DNA from 2 places in the Aneurinibacillus uraniidurans genome. Region 2 is predicted to be linked to the other one. Evidence: a T-box and tRNA genes for the amino acid it is inferred to sense, from the RefSeq annotation. Region 2 holds a T-box; the other holds one or more tRNA genes.
The links. A T-box is a leader RNA that pairs with one kind of tRNA and senses whether it is charged. The one in region 2 lies ahead of trpS (tryptophan--tRNA ligase), so its partner is inferred to be a tRNA-Trp.
Positions count from the first base shown of each region.

Region 1 (3,515 bases), 1.6 Mb from region 2:
TTTGATATTCGGCAAGTAAAGACACATCAATAAACCATATGACTTGATTTGTGACTTGATTTGTGACTTCAGTCATAATCTGACCGATACGCACCGTACCAAGCAGAATAATGTTATGATTGGCTGTTCGATGCTGAAGCTCGTACGAACGTCTCTGCATAGCAAACTGCATACGAAGAAATACTTCCAGTTCTTCCTCACCCCAGCCTACTTGTACAAGTTCCTTCTCTCTTGTCTCCTTATAGACTTGATAAAGGAAAGAAGCATCAGCAGCAGTCGCATTGCGTGTATGAATCAAGCTATTTTCACCTCCATCCTCTAACAAAGAACGCGATGTGAATGACTACATTCAGATAGATAAAATGCAAAAAAGGGTATCCCACAAGCTACTGAACGAGCTGCTTGCAGGATAACCCTCTTCCTTTTTTTCTCTTGATCTTTAGTTGATTAATTCAGACTTTTGGAGAAGTTGCTGAACAATCGCCGCAACTTCTTCTCTCGAGATAAACTCTTTTTTACAACTTGCATTAGTGATGTAGAGGATAATGTCGAAGTTCAAGCCCTACCAGTCCTTTTTCTCGATAAACTTTAAATAGCTACAGATTGTTTGGAGTGTACGGCCAAGAAGCATGACAATGTCTTCGTTTCTTTCCACAAGGATGAAGATAAACAGTTTGATACCGTTCAAACATCACTCATTTCATGTCACCAAACATAAGTGGAACCTCTTCTTCCTTTCTACTTGCTCTTGTTGTTTGATTATGCAGCCATTCCATAGCAACATAAGGAAACTTCTCCCCTACCCTATAAAACCCAAGTCGTTCATACAAACATTGCGCTGGATTGTTATGCAGTACATGTAAACGTACAGCCTTCCCCGTCTCTTCTGCTCTCGCTTGAATATCATGAATCAAACGCGTACCAATCCCTTTATTTTGGTATTCTGCAAGCAAAGAAACATCAATAATCCAGATAGAACGATCCGTGATTTTGGTCATAATCTGACCGATGCGCACCGTATCAAGCAAGATAATGTTATGATCAGCCGCTAGATGCTGAAGCGCATACGAACGTCTCTGCATGTCGAACTGCACACGAAGAAGTCCTTCCTGCTCTTCTGCATCCCATCCCATTTGTGAAAGTTCCTTCTCTCTTGCCTCCTTATAGGCTTGATAAAGGAAGGATGTATCATAGGCAGTCACATTGCGTGTATGAATCAAGCTACTTTCACCTCCAGCCTCGAACTCTTACAATCATAATTTCATCTTATCAAACGGTCCTGAACATTTTCTGAACATTGGGTTGATGTAAGTAGATAAAAGGAAGCTCATCGAAAAAAGAACGCGATGTGGATACTATATCCAATAGATAAATTTAAAAAAGGGGTATCCCACAAGCGATTCGACCAACTGCTTACAGGATAACCCTACTCATCTTTTATTTCTTATTATCTTTAATTTAAGAAGGTAAGAACCTTCCTTCACATATTCCCGTAACAAGTTCATCAATTTTTAAATTAAAGGTGATACCTTCTGCTTGCAATTTAAACTTTCTTTCATCAGGTGTGTAGATCATGTCATACCCATTCACTTGATATAAGGTCACCGTATCTCCCTTTAAATCAGCATTACGCTTTATTTTATATAGAATAACAAATAGCCTTCTCCATATCAGTGCATATGGGTCTTTTTGCTGTGTTGACACCAATTCCAATATTACTTCACTTAACACATCCGTCCCACCTATACCTATCATTCAATTCTACTGTCATCATATTTTTAAAAAGTAACAAAGATCAAGAAACTTTTTTGTACTAGCGTGAAATAATACAAACATAGCCCTGTGCTCTCAATCTAATAGAGAACCACAGGGCTATGTTACTTTTGCCTTTATATGATGCGGTCGGCGAGACTCGAACTCGCACGATCATGGATCACTACCCCCTCAAGATAGCGTGTCTGCCAATTCCACCACGACCGCAAAATCTATATAAATGGTGGGCCTAGGCTGACTCGAACAGCCGACCTCACGCTTATCAGGCGTGCGCTCTAACCAACTGAGCTATAGGCCCATGGCGGAGGGAGCAGGATTCGAACCCGCGTGGGCTTGCACCCTAACGGTTTTCAAGACCGCCCCGTTATGACCACTTCGGTATCCCTCCACATGTATGAAAAACTGGCAGGGGCAGTAGGAATCGAACCCACACTGGAGGTTTTGGAGACCTCTGTTCTACCGTTAAACTATGCCCCTATATAAAGTAGCGGCGGAGGGGATCGAACCCCCGACCTTACGGGTATGAACCGTACGCTCTAGCCAGCTGAGCTACACCGCCATATGTAGACATAAAAATGGTCGGGAAGACAGGATTCGAACCTGCGACACCCTGGTCCCAAACCAGGTACTCTACCAAGCTGAGCTACTTCCCGACATACTATGGCGTGCCCGGAGAGACTCGAACTCCCAACCTTCTGATTCGTAGTCAGACACTCTATCCGATTGAGCTACGGGCACATATGAACTTGATGGAGCGGGTGATGGGAATCGAACCCACGTATTCAGCTTGGAAGGCTGATGTTCTACCATTGAACTACACCCGCAATATGGTACCGATGGTCGGGGTCGAACCGACACTCCAGAAGGAACACGATTTTGAGTCGTGCGCGTCTGCCAATTCCGCCACATCGGCATAAGATGTACAGGAGGTACCCGGATTTGAACCGGGGAATAAAGGTTTTGCAGACCTTGGCCTTACCACTTGGCTATACCTCCAGAAATACCAAGAAAAGCGGACAACGAGACTCGAACTCGCGACCCCGACCTTGGCAAGGTCGTGCTCTACCAACTGAGCTATGTCCGCATGTATGGTGCGGGTGGAGGGACTTGAACCCCCACGCCGAAGCGCTAGATCCTAAGTCTAGTGCGTCTGCCAATTCCGCCACACCCGCATAATTCATTTACCGCATATGGATAAATGGTGAGCCATACTGGACTCGAACCAGTGACACCCTGATTAAAAGTCAGGTGCTCTACCAACTGAGCTAATGGCTCGCTATAAAATGGCTGGGGTACCTGGATTCGAACCAGGGAGTGACGGAGTCAAAGTCCGTTGCCTTACCGCTTGGCTATACCCCAATAAAACTGGTGGAGGGGGACGGATTCGAACCGCCGAACCCACAGGGAGCGGATTTACAGTCCGCCGCGTTTAGCCACTTCGCTACCCCTCCATATTTATTTAAATGCCGGCGAAAGGACTTGAACCCTCAACCCCCTGATTACAAGTCAGGTGCTCTACCAGTTGAGCTACACCGGCTTATTCATGGCGGAGCCGACGGGACTCGAACCCGCGACCTCCGGAGTGACAGTCCAGCGTGAACTCCAACTTCACCACGGCTCCGCATTATGGTTGCACCTTTCAGGCACTACAGTCTCATCCTAGCTTAGAACATAACCCGACGTAGTTAGGATGATATTATGGTTGCGGGGGCAGGACTTGAACCTGCGACCTTCGGGTTATG
Region 1 is NZ_CP116902.1:532,509-536,023, reverse strand. It holds gene PO771_RS02755 (GNAT family N-acetyltransferase) at 1-298, opposite strand, end outside; gene PO771_RS02750 (GNAT family N-acetyltransferase) at 696-1,220, opposite strand; gene PO771_RS02745 (hypothetical protein) at 1,459-1,731, opposite strand; tRNA gene PO771_RS02740 (tRNA-Leu) at 1,898-1,980, opposite strand; tRNA gene PO771_RS02735 (tRNA-Ile) at 1,995-2,071, opposite strand; tRNA gene PO771_RS02730 (tRNA-Ser) at 2,073-2,161, opposite strand; tRNA gene PO771_RS02725 (tRNA-Trp) at 2,177-2,250, opposite strand; tRNA gene PO771_RS02720 (tRNA-Met) at 2,259-2,332, opposite strand; tRNA gene PO771_RS02715 (tRNA-Pro) at 2,350-2,426, opposite strand; tRNA gene PO771_RS02710 (tRNA-Arg) at 2,435-2,511, opposite strand; tRNA gene PO771_RS02705 (tRNA-Gly) at 2,524-2,597, opposite strand; tRNA gene PO771_RS02700 (tRNA-Leu) at 2,602-2,686, opposite strand; tRNA gene PO771_RS02695 (tRNA-Cys) at 2,698-2,769, opposite strand; tRNA gene PO771_RS02690 (tRNA-Gly) at 2,785-2,857, opposite strand; tRNA gene PO771_RS02685 (tRNA-Leu) at 2,863-2,945, opposite strand; tRNA gene PO771_RS02680 (tRNA-Lys) at 2,973-3,048, opposite strand; tRNA gene PO771_RS02675 (tRNA-Gln) at 3,058-3,132, opposite strand; tRNA gene PO771_RS02670 (tRNA-Tyr) at 3,140-3,224, opposite strand; tRNA gene PO771_RS02665 (tRNA-Thr) at 3,238-3,310, opposite strand; tRNA gene PO771_RS02660 (tRNA-Asp) at 3,318-3,394, opposite strand; tRNA gene PO771_RS02655 (tRNA-Met) at 3,473-3,515, opposite strand, start outside.
Region 1: it encodes a tRNA-Trp, which carries the amino acid that the T-box ahead of trpS (tryptophan--tRNA ligase) is inferred to sense. The anticodon was not compared.

Region 2 (8,710 bases):
CAATTTTTCAGGAGTGTACTGGCCAAAAAAGACAAGAAGCCAAAAACACACCAGGAACTGCAAGCAGATGTGCGTCTTATACTCAACCGTTTGGCCGGCAAAAAAATGAATGTTACCATTGAAACACCGAGCGAGACCAAACAAATTTCCGGTATTCTTAAAAAAGCAGCTGCTGAAATTATGGGGAGCCAGTATCAATGCCTTCATTTTTGTCTCGATATCGACACACACTGCATCGGCACGTTAGAACTTAGTTCTATTCATGAAGAAGCGGATCGAATTGTGATTCTTTGCGAACCAAACCATAGTCAGCCAGGACACTACAACAAAATCATTACAATCAGGAAATAACCAGTCCCCACCCCCGCGAAATCTCGCGGGGGTGTTTATTTTGATTGCGCATAAATACTTGTAATATAACAGACCTCCCACAACTATGCGTCATATTTTCATTACTCTAAAAATACGAAAAATAGCGTATGATTGAGAAATATGAAGAATATAAGCCATTCCTGTAAAAAAACCACTCATTTATGATACAAAACACATTTGAATAATTATCTTCTGTTATAATACAATATAAACATCAAAGGAGGCGTTCAACATGATTCCAGTGTCTGAGTTCTATAACAACCTTCCAACGAAAACTTGTGCACGCTGTGGAGCCGAATTATCTGAGCAGGCTGAGTCTTATATGACTGAATGCGGCAGCAACGATACGTGCACTAACTTGCCTCACTAAGTGATGGCATTTTTGTAAACCTTGTTACGTTGAGAACCTTATCCCACACTTGAACACCTTTTGCCCTGTGCAGAGGTGTTCCTTTTTTATGACGTTGAGACTTGCCACAATCAGAAAAATTGTATATCATAATTTTCAATTCAAGGAACAAGCTATGAGGAAGAATAGTACGCAGGATGCGGCGTTGCAGAGAGCCGGGAGCAGGTGGAAGCCCGGTACGTACCGCCCTGGGGAATGGACTTCTGAGCTCCGTGCTGAAGCGGCATCTGCTGTGAGTAGGCACAGGCGGCTTCCCTCCGTTATCGGGGATTAAGTGAGCCTTACGCCCAGCCTTCTTTCTGCTGCGCTTTTGGCTAACGAGGGTGGCACCACGGTTCTTCGTCCCTTATGGACGAGGAGCCTTTTTTATTTTATATACCAAAGGAGCAAACACACGATGACAAAACAAATTTTTTCTGGTGTGCAGCCGAGTGGGAATTTTACATTAGGTAACTACATCGGCGCCATGAAACGGTTCGTGGCCCTGCAGGAAGAAGGAAACTGTATCTACTCCATCGTAGACCTGCACTCGCTTACTGTACCAAAAGAGCCGCAAGCACTTAGAGAGTATACGATGCAGCTTGCTGCCATGTATCTAAGCATCGGAATCGATCCGGCAAAGTCCATTCTGTTCATCCAATCTCATGTTAAAGAGCATGCAGAACTCGGCTGGCTGATGCAATGCACAGGCTACATCGGTGAGCTTGAACGCATGACACAGTACAAAGATAAATCTACCGGCAAAGAAGTCGTAACATGCGGACTGCTTACATATCCGGCACTTATGGCAGCTGACATCTTGCTATATAATGCAACTCATGTTCCAGTTGGAGAAGATCAGAAGCAGCATCTGGAGTTCACTCGTGATATGGCCGAGCGTTTCAATAAAAAATACGGAGAAACATTCATCATCCCAGAACCGATGATTCAGGAGTTCGGCGGCCGCATCATGTCACTTGATGATCCTTCTAAGAAAATGAGCAAAAGCAATCCAAATGCAGGAAGCTATGTAGCGCTGCTGGATGAACCTTCTGCCATCGTCAAAAAAATCAAGCGGGCTGTAACGGATTCAGAAGGCGTTGTACGCTACGATAAAGTAAATAAACCTGCGATCAGCAACTTACTCACCATTTATTCCGTTTGCAGCAATGAGCCAATTGAAACGATTGAAAAGCGTTATGAGGGCCGTGGCTATGGCGACTTCAAAAAGGATCTTGCTGAAGTTGTCGTTAATGCGCTAACGCCAATCCAGCAGGAATACACACGCTGGATGGCAAGTCCCGAGCTTGAAGATATTCTCAAACAGGGAGCAGAGCGTGCCGCTGCTATTGCATCGGTTACGTTGGATCGCGCCCGCCGCAATATGGGACTTGTCACCTTCTAAAAAGAAAAAAGGAAGGAAAAGGCGAATGCTTTTTCCTTCCTTCAATCATTTTTATGTGCTTCCTTTGATATCCAATCGTGATTTTCCAGTAATGGCATCCCAGCGAGAAATCCATGCCACACCTTCCATAACCCACTGCTCGATTTCTTCTATTTTCTTATCCTGAATTCCAAGCTCACACCCAGTAATAAAAATCATTCGTCGTTCCTCGTTCGTCATCACCTTTTCCATCGCTACCAGTTTAAACATCTTGCGAATCAGCATCATTTTTTCTTCGTCCGTAATATACGGGCTCAATTCGCTGGCCAGGTCTTTTGGATTTTTCGGATATTCCAGGTCATCATGAAAAATCTGACGTTCTCGTACAGAAAAAATATCAAGATTCACCTGACGAAAAATCTTCTCTTGCTCTATATCATCCAGATATCCGTCTGCCTGTGCAGCACAAATCAGCAGCCGAATTTCATATAATCTTGGATGGCTTGCTGCATCTAGCTTTTCATGCATAATAAAGCCCCCTTTTGAAAACGCTTTACTAGCATTATACCATCTTTATTACACTACAGATGTTGTGAAAATCGTAACTTTCTACTTTACAACATTGGAAAAAGGCGGCATCTCGCAACTGATGCCGCCATACAATATTAGTCTCGCATTGCGTGAATGGTTTCCGTCAGCCTTGTAATGCATCCACTTAGCTGTTCTAACCGGGACTCCACCCGAACGAGCAAGTACAGCGTTACAGCAGCCGGAAAACCTACATTCGAGAGCACGGGAATCCAATCTGTCACTGTATTGTCCTCCTTCTGGCTCTTTCGTTACGTTTAGCTATGCCAGAGCAATGTCTGAGACCTGATGATCTACAAGTCGCACACCTTTCTTTCCTACAATCGGGCCCGTTGGTGTATCAAAAATTCTGCGACTAATGATAACATCCATTGCCGTCGCTACACTCGCAGCATTTATCGGCATGATTGGATCTGCGACCGCTAACGTAACCATTCCACCACCTGCTGTTGTAAATTGAAGCTCCAATGTTTTCACTTACAACCCTCCCATCTTATACCTGGAATAATTGTGTCTGAGCTGCCTGCTCTACTCCAACCAACGGATGCTCCTGCAAACTTGCCAGTGCAGCTGCTGTCTCATAAATATCCTGTTGCGATGCAGTCTGACTAACGCCGCGATATACTTTGCGACGGATTTTTTTCTTGCCGTCTGTACCTAATCCATCCTCAAGCAGAAGGATTAGCTGCATTCCTTTTGTTACACTTGAAACTGCCATGCCTTTTCACCTCCTCCAAATCCGACTTGTATAATCATTCGGATTTGGCAAGAGAAATAGGGACAAAAAAATGCGTTACTTTTGGACGTCATAAATCGGTTGAATAATACAAAAGAATCATGACCATATGAAAAAATTGAGTATAAAATAAAGAAGGCGTATAACATTTTATGTAAAAGGAGGACAAACCAGTGAAGCAAAATCAAAGAGAACATTTTCGTCAGGTCTTCCAAAATCCACTGTGCGCCAATATGACTATTGTCAAGATTAAAGACAATCAAATTGATGCCAACCATACAAAAACATGTATCCTTGACATCGGGCCAGGTGGACTTCGCTTTTATACAAACCTCAAATTGCCTGTCAATCCATATATCGTGCTCGAATTTCAAACACGCATTATGGATCAGATCTTGTCACTCCCTGGCTATATTGTTCGCAAGATTGATACGGAAGAATTATATGAATACGGGGTACGCTTTGTACTTGATGAACAGCAAAAAATGGAACTATCATCCCTTTTGAACACGATGACAATCCGGATGCGTCGAAATCCAAATATCACCTCATGCTCTCTATGTGATAGTAAAGATCGTATGGCATGCATAAAAAAAATGGATGCCCCCTCCTCCGATGAGTCTAATTCCTCTTCTTCCTTTTTGTAATGATCTATTCGTTCAGAAGTTCCTGCAAGTGAGCAATGCGCTGCGGATCACGCAACTGACTTCGACATGCAGTCGAAAGCGTAAGCCGTCCAAGCGCTTGATAGTCCTCTAATAACTGTGGCGCCTGATTTGCAATCGCTTCCATATGTCGCACAACCGTGCCGATATCTCCACGGGCAATCGGGCCAGTCAACGCTTCTGCTACTCCTCTCTCCCGTATGTTTTGAACCGTTCCCTCCAATAGCGGGTACAGCGCCGAAAGCGCCAGCTGCTCTTCGATCTCGGCTGTCTGCAGTAAACGCAACGCAAAATCCACTACTCCAGTCAAGCTGTTAGAGACAACTGCAGCAGCTGCATGATACAGTGGCTTTTGTGCAGCTGTAATGACCAAATAACGGTTTCCTGTTATCTCAAGCCATTCTTTAAGCATGGTAATAGCTACTTCTTCCCCTTCTATGCCGAACACCGAGGTCGCAAGCTTGTCCGCTCCAGATCGACCGTCTGCGAACGACTGAAGTGGGTGCAGTGACGCCGTATAGGCCCCTGCCTGCTTTATCGGGAGCAATACGTCTGATGAAGCAGCACCACTCATATGAAACACAAGCTTCCCTTCCCATTCCCCTTCCACTGCTAGTAGACGAACAACCGCTGGAATCGCATCGTCCGGAACAGTCAGCACAATCCAGTCCGATTCGCGTATGAGCACAGCTACATCCTCGTATACCCGTCCTACCTCTCCGATAAGTGACACGGCTTCCCTTGCACTCGCCTGCGTGCGACTATAATACCCGACTTCCTCCGCTCCATGTCGAGCCATATACAAACCAAAAGCAGAGCCTAGTCTTCCCGCTCCTATTATGCCGATTTTCATGTCGGATCCCTCCTTATTTTTCTACATTCAGTATATCATGTCGTCTTTTTTCAGATCGTGTAGTGTATACTATAGGGGGCCCGTACAGTTTGTAAAGTTTGTGTAAAATTTATTAGGTTTGCATTGTATGGCAGTAAATTTTTAATTAAGATTTCATTGTTCGACATGATTTGCTAAAATGGAGTTTGTATGAAAAAAATTTTGGAGGTTTTGATGCATGATTTTCTCGGCGAAACGAGATGTATTCCTGGATATGCTGACTTCAATAGCTGAAAATGTGAAAGAGTCCGCCCAATATTTTGTTGATTTTAAAATTCGAGATGAAGCGGACCTGAAAGAATTCGCTACGAGAATGAAAGAGTTTGAAACAAAAGGTGATACGTACATCCACGAGATCATTGTGGCTTTGAATAAAACGTTTATTACCCCTCTAGAACGTGAAGATATCCTTGAGCTGGCTAATACAATGGATGACATTCTCGATGGTATGGAACAGTGTGCTTCCCGGTTTGAAATGTACAATATTACCGAAGCCGACGAGTACATGATTACATTTGCCCAAAAGATTCTGGAAAGCACTGAAGAAGTAGCAAAATCGACCAAGCTTCTAAACAAGAAGAAGTTGATGGATATCCGTCCTCATGCCATTAAAATTAATGACATCGAATCCCAATGCGATGATCTACTGCGCATCTGCATTAAGGAATTATTTGCAAATGAAAAAGATCCAATTAAAATTATTCAATACAAAGAACTATACGAGGTGTTAGAAAACATTTCGGACAGCTGCGAAGATGTAGCCGATACTCTCGAAACGATCATCATGCGAAACGCGTAAGGAGATGCTCTTTATTTTATGGATACCACTTTACTTCTGATTATTTGCATCGTACTGCTTGCGCTGGCGTTTGATTTTATTAACGGATTTCATGATACTGCAAATGCGATCGCTACCTCTGTATCGACCCGTGCTCTGTCTCCACGAGTTGCCATTGTGCTTGCAGCATCAATGAACTTTCTTGGAGCACTCACATTTACCGGAGTTGCCAAAACGGTCACTAAAGATATCGTTGACCCGTTCACCCTGCAAAACGGGTCTCTTGTTGTGCTTGCTGCCTTGCTAGCGGCCATCACCTGGAATCTTGTTACTTGGTATTATGGCATTCCTAGCAGTTCGTCGCACGCTCTGATCGGCTCAATTGCAGGTGCGGCCATTGCGTCTGCTGGCATTCATGCTCTCAATTACCAAGGCTTTATTAAGATTATCGAAGCCCTTTTGATTTCTCCCTTTGCAGCGCTCGCGATCGGTTTTTTAATGATGACACTTTTTGCTGCGATATTTAAAAACTTTAGTCTCGGCAAAACAAATCGTGGGTTCCGTTACTTTCAGGTGTTCACGGCGGCGTTGCAATCGTATTCACATGGTACGAATGATGCCCAAAAAGCAATGGGGATTATCACACTCGCTTTGATCTCTGGGGGATTTCAGACAACAACAGATATACCAATGTGGGTACGAGTCGGAGCCGCACTGGCAATGGGAATCGGTACATCGGTCGGCGGATGGAAAATCATTAAAACAGTAGGGGGAAAAATTATGAAGCTGCAGCCTGTGAACGGTGCGGCGGCAGATCTGTCATCTTCCCTATTAATTTTTACATTTACGTATCTCCATCTTCCCGTTAGTACAACCCACGTCATCTCTTCTTCTATTATGGGGGTAGGGGCAGCCAAACGGGTCAGAGGTGTAAAATGGGGCGTTGCACGTCGGATTGTCATCACATGGATTATTACGCTGCCAATCTCGGCACTGCTTGCCGCACTGATCTATAAAATTGCAGATTTACTCTTTTAACTCGAATAAGCTTCCAAAAGGTACATGAATAGAAGGGGAGAAAGCATGCGGACGATTGTCCTCTTGTTTTCTCCCCTTTTTCTTATGCGATACCCATTCACTACGCTACAGCACATGTTCACCGCCATAATTGTGGCTACATCCTACAGCTATACAACTGCACCTTGGCATTGCCCAATCCTTCTACCGCGTGCACGACCATAACGGCTAACTTGGCGTCATTTGCCTTATCTTGAATTTGCTTAATAACAAGAAAAAGATCTTGATATAAGTACGAAAAATCCACATGCTGTTCTGGATATGCCTGCTTGAGCTTCTGGTCGATATCTTTAAGCTTCTTACCCGTTACAAGCAGATTTTGCACAAGTTGTGCACTCATCTGCGGCGTAAGCTTATACGTTGCTTGATACTCCACAATCTCTTTATATAGCGCAGCCATCTTATCGAGGGTCTCTTCTCCCTGCATAGCACGAAATGCAGCCATATAACGGCTGTTATTATATTGCTCATATTTCCCAAATCCTAAATACAGTATAGCAACGATCAACATATAGAAAAAAAACTGTTTCCCAATTTTTTTTACCACCGCCACCCCTCCCCGTTCCCTCACTTCCTTACATATGTATTCTTGTCCTGTATTCTTTTATGACTGGAATTACGGACGAGCATAAAAAATCCGCCGATTTAAGCCGGCGGATTCCTTATACAAACATCCATTCTTTTTGCCACTGTTTGATCTGTTGATTAAGCGTGGCGCGGTGCGCCTCATGATGTTGAATCGTATCTTTATGTGCCTCTGTTTCCTGCTCCAACTGATAGCGCCAGCGGCGGATTTCCTGAATTTTGGCATCACAATCATGAATCTGCTTCACACGATCCATATAATAAACCGGTAGAAGTGTAATATCTTTTTTTAGTGCTACCATCTCATCAATGATTTTGACCGATAATCGTTTAATTTCACGCTCGGTCTGTGCTTCACTAATGCTTGTATCGATTTTATGCCACAGGCTGCGTAAAAGACCTTCTCTCGCTTCCGTAGCAACAACTTGCTCCTGTCTAGCAATCAGTTCATGCACGCGTTGTAACATGACACCTGCTTTCCCTTCAAATATCCCGCTCATTTTGTGAATATCATACGGCAAGCGCTGGCCAAGTGCTTCACGAATGCTATCCTTCTCCTCCACAATCTGATCCAGCTGCTTTTGCAACACTTTCATATTGGAATTTTTTTGCTCTAAAAGTCGCTCTTCCAGTTCAATCGCATATGCATGCTCTTCATATTTTACACAGAGGTGATCGTAAATGCCTTTTTTCTCCTGCCAGTACTGCAAAAAACAAAGCAGTCGTTCATCTGCCTCTGCTTCTTCTATTTTTTCAGCCCAGAGGAAGAGACAATAGAGGAGAAAAGGAAGTAATTTTTCCCGCAGACGCTGATTCGATAATGCTGGTAAACTCCCCTGCTTGTCCATCAACTCCTGTACGTACAATGCGACAATACGCGGCACGGGCACTAGTTCCTTCGGTATGTCAGAATTACGATGGCGAATTTCCTCCACCTTATCCCCTTCATATACAAATAGATCCAAAAGCGTCTCGCCTGCAAATTCTTTTTCTGTACGCACTACAGTTGCAAGAGCGGCCTCTGTAATCTCTTTCATATTATCAATCAAGTCATCCCGATTACTATAGGAAATAGAACGGTTATGAACCATTTCATTAAATCGAATAAGCGTTTTGAACAAAAGCTCATTTCGCGGCAGGCCACTCATCCGTGCCGCTTCTTTTTCAAGCGTACTGCTGATTTTTCCAGCAAGCAATTCGAGCACGCTCGCTTTTTCCAGCAGAGAAAGCAGCACACGTAATGCC
Region 2 is NZ_CP116902.1:2,760,579-2,769,288, forward strand. It holds gene PO771_RS13745 (hypothetical protein) at 1-351, shown strand, start outside; gene yhfH (protein YhfH) at 605-742, shown strand; T-box leader at 888-1,131, shown strand; gene trpS (tryptophan--tRNA ligase) at 1,179-2,165, shown strand; gene PO771_RS13760 (DUF533 domain-containing protein) at 2,217-2,672, opposite strand; gene PO771_RS13765 (YvrJ family protein) at 2,810-2,956, opposite strand; gene PO771_RS13770 (DUF2922 domain-containing protein) at 2,994-3,209, opposite strand; gene PO771_RS13775 (DUF1659 domain-containing protein) at 3,226-3,450, opposite strand; gene PO771_RS13780 (PilZ domain-containing protein) at 3,642-4,115, shown strand; gene PO771_RS13785 (Rossmann-like and DUF2520 domain-containing protein) at 4,120-4,986, opposite strand; gene PO771_RS13790 (DUF47 domain-containing protein) at 5,204-5,824, shown strand; gene PO771_RS13795 (inorganic phosphate transporter) at 5,843-6,841, shown strand; gene PO771_RS13800 (hypothetical protein) at 6,978-7,427, opposite strand; gene PO771_RS13805 (hypothetical protein) at 7,543-8,710, opposite strand, start outside.